Regions from separate parts of the Clostridium sp. MF28 genome, predicted to be linked through region 2. Evidence: riboswitches for the same ligand, from Rfam matches in the RefSeq annotation. Region 2 holds a riboswitch; each other region holds the start of a gene.
What was found. Region 2 has a riboswitch for cyclic di-GMP ahead of AXY43_RS17760 (response regulator). Riboswitches for the same ligand answer to the same signal wherever they lie in the genome.
Positions count from the first base shown of each region.

Region 1 (3,222 bases), 400 kb from region 2:
ATCTGTAATTATGCCTCTTAATGCTTCTATCGTATGATTAAACGCTGTAGCAAGATTTCCAAATTCATCTTTGGATTTTACTTCTATCGAACCACTTAAGTCTCCAGTAGATATAACTTCCGCGAACTCATTAAGGCGTACTAAAGGTTTGATCAACTTAGTTGCTGCTGTAAATATAGCTGCTGATAAAATTACGATAATAGCTATAACTATCCCAATCATAATCAGTATCAAATGATTAGATGAAGCAAAAAGTTCATCCTCATAAACAACATTTATAACTGTCCAACCAGAAATCGGTGCCTTTGCATAGAATGCAATTTTTTTCTCAGATCCACTTCCAAATTTAAAAACTCCTGGTTTATCACCTTGAATGGCTTCATTAAGTTTAGTAAGATCTGAATCGTTAACTGTATTTATTTTCTCTTTCATGGCCCAATCTTTATTTGGGTGAACTATAAAAGTTCCATCACTTCCTAATAATACTCCGTAACCTTTTTGACCATATTTTAGATTTTTAACTTGATTTTCTACTGCTTCAATAGCTAAACTTGAGGCAGCTCCTGCTGTAACTTTTCCTTGTGCATCTTTATTCCACGCAACCATCATTACAACATTCTTATCATAAGCTTCAGAATATGTAGGCTTAAATATTGCATCATAAGGAACGCCATTTGTCTTTGAATATCTTTCTGAAGCTTCTGTTGCAGCACCTTTAGCCCAATTAGCAGTTGCAAATTTTCCATTGCTTACATTATAAAATCTCGCTTGTAGCTTATTCAAACTATCAGCGTTACTCCATTCACTAGGCTCTAGGCTATTTAGTATATGGACTGCTGCATATTCGTCTGGATATGTATTTTTAATAAAATTAAATCTTGATAAATTTAAATCATCTATTATGTTTAATGATCCATCTGTGCTATTTAAATTTAAACCAGGATTTTTTTCCAAAACTTGTTTAAGCACTGGGCTTTGAGCTGTTTCTTGAACTTCTGCCATTCTACTCGTCAGCCATGTATTAATATGACCAGTTGCTTCTGTTGTTCTTAATGACATGGAATTCACTAATTCGCTTTCTATAATGCTCCTAAAATTAATATATGCAAATCCTGTCAGCGATATCAATCCAACTATTACTAGCGGCAATATTATTACCATTAACTTTGATTTAAATGATATTCTCATGATTAATCATTTCCTCCTTAAGGTGTACAAATTTTTTAATCTTGAAATTCACCGTTATGCAACCATATATGCTTTAATTCTTCCTGATTTCTATCTAATGTTTTTCTCTCTCTCATAGCCTTTGCTGGTATACCCGCTACCAACTCATTTTTTTCAACATTTTTACCGACTAAAGAAGAAGCTGCTACTATTCCTTGTTTTTCAATTGTTACTCCAGGCAATATAGTTGAATTAGAATATATTTTAGCGTAATCTTTAATTACTACTTTTGCATATGTCCTTAATTCATGTTCATGCTCCTCATGAGAATGAGTAAAAATTGTAACGCCTTCGCCAATTCCTACTGAGTTACCTATTGTTATTCCACCTTTTGAATCTAGGAAAGCACCTTTGTTCATAAATACGTTATCTCCTATTTCTATATTGTCAGGAACATTGAAACGTACATTTTCTTCAGCTATAAAATTCTTTCCGCATGACTTAAATAATTTTTTTGCTAATATCTGTCTATAAGGAATAGCAAAATTGGCAATTAAGCACATAGGTGATTTATCTAGTACATCCCATAAAAAATGAAGATATCTTTTTTCTTCTGAAAATTCTAATTCATTATTTTTAGGTAAATAGTCCCCATATAATTTCATTTCATCTAATATTTCGTATGGAAAATAACATTTTAGAGAATTTAAAATTTCTATTACGCCCTCTTTATTTATCCCTTGTTTTACTATGACTTCTACTTCATTTAATAATTCGTCTATTTTACTCATATCATTTCAGATTATTAAAATCGCAAAAAATAATCTTTTCGCCTCCTTCATAGTCAAACTTTCAACGCGATTTTATAAGCAACATTAAGTCAAACTGTTTGTCCAACTTATTTTAGTTTTGCTACTAATTACTATGATTATATTTTATTAGCCTTCTCCACTCCCTTCTGATCTTTTAATATTATTTATAATTCAAACTTCGAATCTCTAGCAGCAAATACTTTGCACATGAAAAAATAATAAAAATAGCTTTCTTATTGTAAGTTTTAAGAGCGCAAAAATGGTGTCTACATAATTGTGGACACCAAAATTAAAATATAAAATTTATTATTCATAGATACATTTTGGCAACCTGACAATCATAGAAAATTAAATTTTTCCTTAGACTCATAGCTTTGCGACCCTATTTTTCAATAAGTGTGCCTATTGATATTATATTTTTTTCATTTTTATTCTATTATTACATCTTTTACAACATTTTTCAACTTATATACACTAAATTTAAGTTACAATATTGTAAAAATGGATATTATTTAATCGTTTAATTCAATATAATACCATTTATTCAATATAATATATTTATAAATTTAAATATATTATATATATTTTTCTTATCGCCATGCTAATAAATTCATTTAAAAATCAATAATTTTCTTCAATTTCATATATACCAATTCATGAAAATATATCTCCTAAAATTATTCTTTTATAGAATTTACTTTTTAAGTTCTGTATCAAACTCTCTTCTTGTCCAAGTTTTAAAATCAGCTGGATTTTCTTCATTAATTAAAAATACTCTTGCACCACGAGGAATTTTGTCATCTCCATATCCTCCGTATCCAGTATATCCAGCATATCCAAGCCTAACACCATCTAAAGTAGCACAGTAATTATTAAAATGATCATGCCCTACAAATATACCTTTCACATCACCAATTTTAACTATTTTGTTAAATAAGCATAAATTTATCTTGGCACAGCTCTCATCTTCAAGCCTTTCACCATTTACTAATCCAGTCTTACATGCCTTTTTAAACTTCTTTAAAGGTATATGAAAGAACATAAGCGCAGGTATTAATCTTTTATATTTTTTCTTCAAATTTATCGCTGTTCTTTTATACCACCATATTTGAGTAAGTTTTATCCAATCATATCCTCCAATAATGGCAGGAGCGTATTTTCCTGAATCTATCATATATATATTAAATTTAGGCGTTTTATCTTTTGAACTTTCTACAAGAAGATTATAATTACCTATCCTATC
Region 1 covers NZ_CP014331.1:4,429,298-4,432,519, reverse strand. The annotation lists gene AXY43_RS19385 (methyl-accepting chemotaxis protein) at 1-1,188, opposite strand, end outside; gene AXY43_RS19380 (acyltransferase) at 1,224-1,958, opposite strand; cyclic di-GMP riboswitch class I at 2,302-2,392, opposite strand; gene AXY43_RS19375 (metallophosphoesterase family protein) at 2,674-3,222, opposite strand, start outside.
Region 1: another riboswitch for cyclic di-GMP. It lies ahead of AXY43_RS19380 (acyltransferase); the one in region 2 lies ahead of AXY43_RS17760 (response regulator).

Region 2 (3,222 bases):
AATCCCTTTTTCATTTTCGTTCTAAATATGAATGTTATGGGATCAGCACTAGCCTCTGTTTGTGGTAATATAGTTTCCGTTTTGTATTTTATATATTATTTGCAAAAGAAGAGTACTGTTCAGAGCTTGTCAATTAAGGACTTTAAACCAAGTAAAGAAATTTATGGTGAGATTTTTAAGGTTGGAGTTTCAGCTTTATTAATGAGTGGATTTTTTGTTATCATAAGCCTGCTATTCAATAATTATTCTATGATTTATGGAGATAGTGTTGTGGCGGGATTTGGAATCGCACAAAGAGTTGTCCAAATTGTAGATTGTATTGGTATGGGCTTTGCAATGGGAGTTGTACCACTAATTGCATTTGCTTACTCTGCAAATAACCAAAAGCGTCTCATGGAAATTGTTAAGAAAACTATATTGTATATGCTTGGTTTAACATTAACTTTAGGAGCAGTTCTATTTGCACTCAGGTTACAGATTATTGGCATCTTCAGTATTGATCCTAATGTTATTGCCATTGGTCAAATAACCCTTATAGCTCAACTTTCCTCAACTGTTTTTGCTGCCCTATGTGAATTTTTTACTGGAATTTTTCAAGCTCAAGGTGATGGTGTGAAATCAAATATTATGGCCGCGGTGAGGGGTGTTTTATTTGTACCTATTCTGATTGTAGGAAACTTGCTATTTGCTGTTAATGGTGTTATTTGGGCTATGACAGCTACAGAAGGACTCTCATGTCTCATAGGAATTGCCTTATGGCTTGGAATTAGACGAAAAAGTTTACTAGAAATTTCTATGAATAAACAGATAAGTTAAATTAAACATAACTTTTTAGCCTAAGCGAAGATGAGTGGAATGGTGGATTTAGAATTCAGATAGTGGTTATGAAAGTATGCTTTATTAAGTACTAAAGGGACTTTTCTGAATATAATTAATTAAAAATCCTCTGACTGTAGATTCATATAGTTAGAGGATTTAGTTTTTTACATATTTTGATATAGATAAGTATTACTTTATCTTAAAATAAAATAGCCCCTAAAGTGAAGGGGCTAGTGAATAGGTTAAAATAAAAAAAGATTATGAATGGAGAGTAACTAAATGAGAAACAAATAACATTCAAGAGGTTTCTTTTAATTATATGAAGGCTAACATCAAATAATTCTAAATAGTAATAGATAATTCTTCGCACTTCAATTAAGGAGTGAAAAATATAGCTTATTGCTGAGTATATTAAGAAAAAGAATTATTATGAAAAGTTTAAAACTTAGTGAAATGTAACGATAATAATTGTATAAAAAGTAGATAAATGCTAATTAGGATAATAATCTATGGAAGTTTAACAATACTACATTAACAATAAACGTTAGATAAGCAAAATAAAGTTTTTATTTAAAAGTACGATATATTTAATGTTAAATTTAATATTAAATTGGCAAAGCAGTTGAAAAACTGTGACGCAAAGCTAGAGGGCCTTTTCCTTTTGAAAGGATGGCAGCCAGTTGCAAGTCTTTGCCTATTTGAAATGAATAGGAGGAAAATGAAATGAATGACAAAATTTTAATTTGTGATGATGCTAGATTTATGAGAGTTACTTTAAAGAATTCCTTAGAAAAAGAAGGATATCAAGTAGTTGATGAGGCAGAAAATGGAGAAGTGTTGATTGAAAAATATAAGCAATTAAATCCTGATTTAATACTAATGGATATTACAATGCCTGTAATGGATGGAATTAGTGCACTATCATCAATTATGGAGATTAATCCTAATGCGAAGGTGATTATATGTTCTGCAATGGGACAAGGCGATATTGTTATTAAAGCCATAAAAACTGGAGCCAAAGATTTCATTGTTAAACCATTTAGAAATGAAAGATTAATACAATCAGTCAGAAGAGTTTTGGAAAACTGATTTCCCAATGTACATATTTAAGGTAAATATCACGCTAACGTATCACATTGTTTATAAATAAGAGTGTGATTTTTTATTATGTAATGCAAAAGATTTGAAAAAACTAGTATAGAGCATACTAGTTTTTTTCGGTTAAATTAGCTCACATGCTGCCTAATATTTTGAGTTTATTGGGACAGATTTATATCGTTTAATACTATTAATTTATTAGTTATTTTTTTTTAACAATATATTAAGAAATGATTAAGATGTTTGACAAAGAACTGACAAGAAAAAATAATAGTATATTCATAGGAAGGGAGTTTGATATTTATGTTAAGAGAAATTGAAGAATTAAAAATTAAAGATAAAATTACAATAGAAGACAAACAAATGCTTAGAAAAGCACTAGATGGCATAAAGGGATGGAAGTTCAATCCGGTTGCAGTAATTACAAATGGAATTGAAGATTATTATTTTATATGTAGAGTAAAAACAGTAATAAAAGATTTACAAATGAAGATGGCAAAAGTATATATTAAAATACAAGAGGGGAGTAACCCTAGACTGTTGGCAATAGAAGAAATATAATAATTCAAATACATGAATAAATAAAAGCGGAAATAAATTTATATCTATAATGTATAGAAAAGCAATTTCTAAGTAAAAACTGGAGATTAGATTAGTAAATAAATATATAAAATAGATATTACAATATCAACAAGTTTTCGAGATAGGCTATGTGATAAAACTAGTCCTATCTTATTTTTATGTGTATTTTAGGCACACTGATAATTTGTAAATAGATACTGCAGCTTAATAAAGTTTTTTTATTCCTAATTCACTTAGTATAAAAGTGGAGAATATATGAATTATAAAAAGCATTGTCATTAAAAGTTAAAGTAGTTTTTATTAGAAACAATTTATTAATGACAATGCTTTCTATATGAAAGATTAAAATATGTTGATTAGGAAGCTAATGATTTTTCTAAGTTCTTTATAAAAGTATTAAATTCATCAGGTTGACGTTTACCTAAAAGTAAAGAAGTTAATGCAGAATTTATTTTTCCAAATATGTTTCTATCACTTTCTATCTCAGTAAAAATGAGTTTAGTCTCATTTTCAGAAATAGGAATAAGTTGATATCTAGTTATAAAGGATTCTCTTCTATTTCTAGCAGTTATTTCGTAGATTTTATCTCTTTCAAATGCAGTTATTTCAACCCTAAATCTTTTATTCTTCTTTTGCTTAGAATAGGTTCCAACAGCTCTTTTTTCTTTAAAGTCAGGAAAGTTTGCCTTTGCAGATTTTACAAAAGTATTAAATATTTTCTTA
Region 2 covers NZ_CP014331.1:4,027,157-4,030,378, forward strand. The annotation lists gene AXY43_RS17755 (MATE family efflux transporter) at 1-816, shown strand, start outside; cyclic di-GMP riboswitch class I at 1,422-1,507, shown strand; gene AXY43_RS17760 (response regulator) at 1,543-1,908, shown strand; gene AXY43_RS17765 (hypothetical protein) at 2,221-2,478, shown strand; gene AXY43_RS17770 (DUF3284 domain-containing protein) at 2,856-3,222, opposite strand, start outside.

Region 3 (3,222 bases), 2.4 Mb from region 2:
CTTGATTTAAATATAGTCTAAAGGCTATAAATGCTTCTTGATAGTTATTAACTCCGTAGCATGCCCCTTTTGGATTTCCTGTACTATAAGGGATAATAGCTACACAATCGCCACAACCTTTTCTGGCCATTTTATACACATAATAATTATTTGATACTTCGCAATCTTTAGGAAAAAATTCATTTGCTGATCCTTCACAATCAGGCGAGTAAATAACACTAACACCGTTAAGTTTTTTAGCACCATAGAAACTAGAATTATAGTAAACTGCTTTTCCAGTTTGGGTGTGATTAACTCCGTAGGTGATTACAAAATCATCATCAGATGTTAATTCGAAATTGTTTGTTCGGAGGTACAAGGCATCTCTACTTTCGCCTAGTACATTCACATCCATTAGAATTCCTTCAAAGCTTTCCATAACCCAAATATTAGTTTTAAGATCTATAGCTTCATAGTCATTACTATAATATTTTTCAAGAATCTTATACCTTAAATAATTTAAATCATCTCTAGCATGTGGTAGTAGATTAAATTCTGTTTTGCATGTTTCACGGATTTTAAGTGTAGGTACTGGCCAAGAATGGTTGTTTTTAATTGGCTTTTTAGGTGTAATTCGAAGTACATGCCAGTATTTGTCCAAATTATCTAAATACTCTTGTCCAATGTCTCTATTTTCCCATATTGATGCTCTCATGAGTATTGCAAAGGTATCCTTACCTCTTTCAAGTCCTAAGTTGACAAGACCCTCTGGTATATTATCATTATTCATGATATCGGAACTAAATCCAGAATTAATTAAAGCCTTCCGCACTTGGTGGTTAATATATTGGTCAGCAGTTGTAATAATAATTGTAGAACTATCATAGGGATATCCTAGTGTTCCATCAGGTGTATTTTCAGTGTTAATATTATAGTTATTAATAGTATCACCTAGGCTGCCAAATATTATATGGTATTTTCCGGTTTGATTATTACCTACAGTAGTATTATCACTATAATCTTTTCCTATTTTGTTTTTGGCAAAGAAAAGAAAACTTCTGAAACTGTAGTAATATGCTTTAGGTGGTGTTTTTCCGATTAAAACAATAGCCTCATCAGGACGTAATTTGTAGGGAACTCCTTCTTCTATAAATTCTATAGAAGACTCTTGATTAGGAGAAGGTGGGACTAGAGCAAGAGCATATGGAGCACCTGCATTATTTCCCAAAGCAGTATTGACTAAACCTTCGCTGCAATATTTTAAAATATCTACATATTTTAATTCTCCTTCTTGAACTATACAACCTTGATGCTCTAATGAATTAATGAATTCCTTAACTTTTTTTTCATTGTTCTTATCACAATTACAATAATTATAATCTTTATGCATTTTGCTACTCCCTTTTTTCTTTGATTCTTTTCATTTGTTATTTATTATTATATGCTGAATGTTTAAAGTGGGTGCCATAACAGACAGGATTGTAACTGACCAAATAAAATTAGATACAATGCCAGTGCAGAAATAAAAAAAGTTATGAAATGCAAGGATATAAGTAATGGCTAATTCAAATTGAAATGCGATTATTGTAGTGAAATAAAGATAAGTTGATTTTATAAACAAAGGCATTAATATGTAATATATTGAGGATTAAAATGAGATTAAATTCAGTGTTGGATTTTAAAGGTAGCATTTCGCCTCCATCATGAAACCAATGGAAACTACAATTTGGATTTTCGTTAGTTTATTTTTGTATTTTGAAGATGTTCAGTTAAAAATTATGAGCTTTAGAATACGTTTAAACTATTTTTTGGAAATTTAAATATTTGGACAGCTAACCAATATATTTAAATTATTGATTTTTTAATATCTATATGATAACATGACATATATATTAAAAAAATGACAATTATTAATGAAATATAGTAATTGAGAGCTATGAAGAATTCTTTTTATGTGGATATTTTAAGAATTTCGAGCTATCTGTGCAGTCGACCAATTTAAACTAATAAGTTCTTTTTTGATTAGTTTAAATTGGCCTTTATTATTTATAAAAATTATATAAAGAACAATATTTTTAGGGGTGGAGTATGAGTAAATTTGGGAAGAAAATATTAAGAATGATGTTGGTTATTTTATCATCTATAGCTATAATCTTAGTTTCAGTAAATCTGATTATGTTTGAAAAATTTAAAAAGGAACTTAGGCAAACAGTTACTCAATGTATTTCAGATTTAACTGTTTCTATTGATGGAGACAAGCTTGAAAAGCTTATAAAAGAACAATCAGATGACAGTGTAGAATATCAAGATATATTAAATTCAATGAGTTTGGCTAAATCAAAAAGCGTTGCAAGGAATTTTTATACACTTGAAAGAGTTCAAGGAACACAGGCTAAGTTTTTAGTTGATGTTTCAGTAGATGCATCTGAATTTTTAGAAGATTATACTATGGATAGCGGCATGAAGGAAGCTTTTAATGATAAAGTTGTAGTAACAAATGAATCGTTTACAGATGAGTATGGGACTTTTATTTCTGCTTATGCACCAATTAAAAATTCAGAAGGAAAGGTTATAGCTATTGCTGGAGTAGATGTAGACTCAAGTATGTTTGAAGGCATGAGAAGTGCGTTGCTAAATGCAACAATTCTAACAATAGTTATTGTGAGTATTTTAGCTTTTGTTATGATTTATTTATATTCTAAGAAATTAAGTAATAATATTGTAAAAATACAAAGTGTTTTAGGTAAAATGAGTGATGGTGATTTAACTAGTAATATAAATATAAGAACAAAGGATGAGATTGAGGATATAGCTATATCAATAGATAAGGTTCAGAATTCTTTAAAAGCTCTGATAAACGATGTAGCAATTGTATCTAAAGATATGAATACTGTTAATGATACAGTAAATGATAAAGTGAAGCATCTAAATAATGATGTTGAAGAAGTTTCAGCAATTACAGAAGAAATTTCAGCGAGTATAGAAGAGAGTGCAGTATCTGCAGAAGAGATGTCAAGAACTTCAAAGGAAATAGGAATTATAGTTAATTCTATAGCTGAAAAATCACAATACATTGAAGAGAAATCAAATCAAGTAAGTGAAAAAGCTAAAAATATTATGGGAACTTCAAAAAATAATCAAAAGGAAACTGAAAAAGTGTTTAAAGAAACAGGTATTAAATTGAAGCAATCCGTTGAAAAAGCTAAAGCTGTGGAGAAAATAAATGTATTATCGGAATCTATA
Region 3 covers NZ_CP014331.1:1,633,674-1,636,895, reverse strand. The annotation lists gene AXY43_RS07325 (hypothetical protein) at 1-1,369, opposite strand, end outside; cyclic di-GMP riboswitch class II at 1,900-1,983, shown strand; gene AXY43_RS07320 (methyl-accepting chemotaxis protein) at 2,068-3,222, shown strand, end outside.
Region 3: another riboswitch for cyclic di-GMP. It lies ahead of AXY43_RS07320 (methyl-accepting chemotaxis protein); the one in region 2 lies ahead of AXY43_RS17760 (response regulator).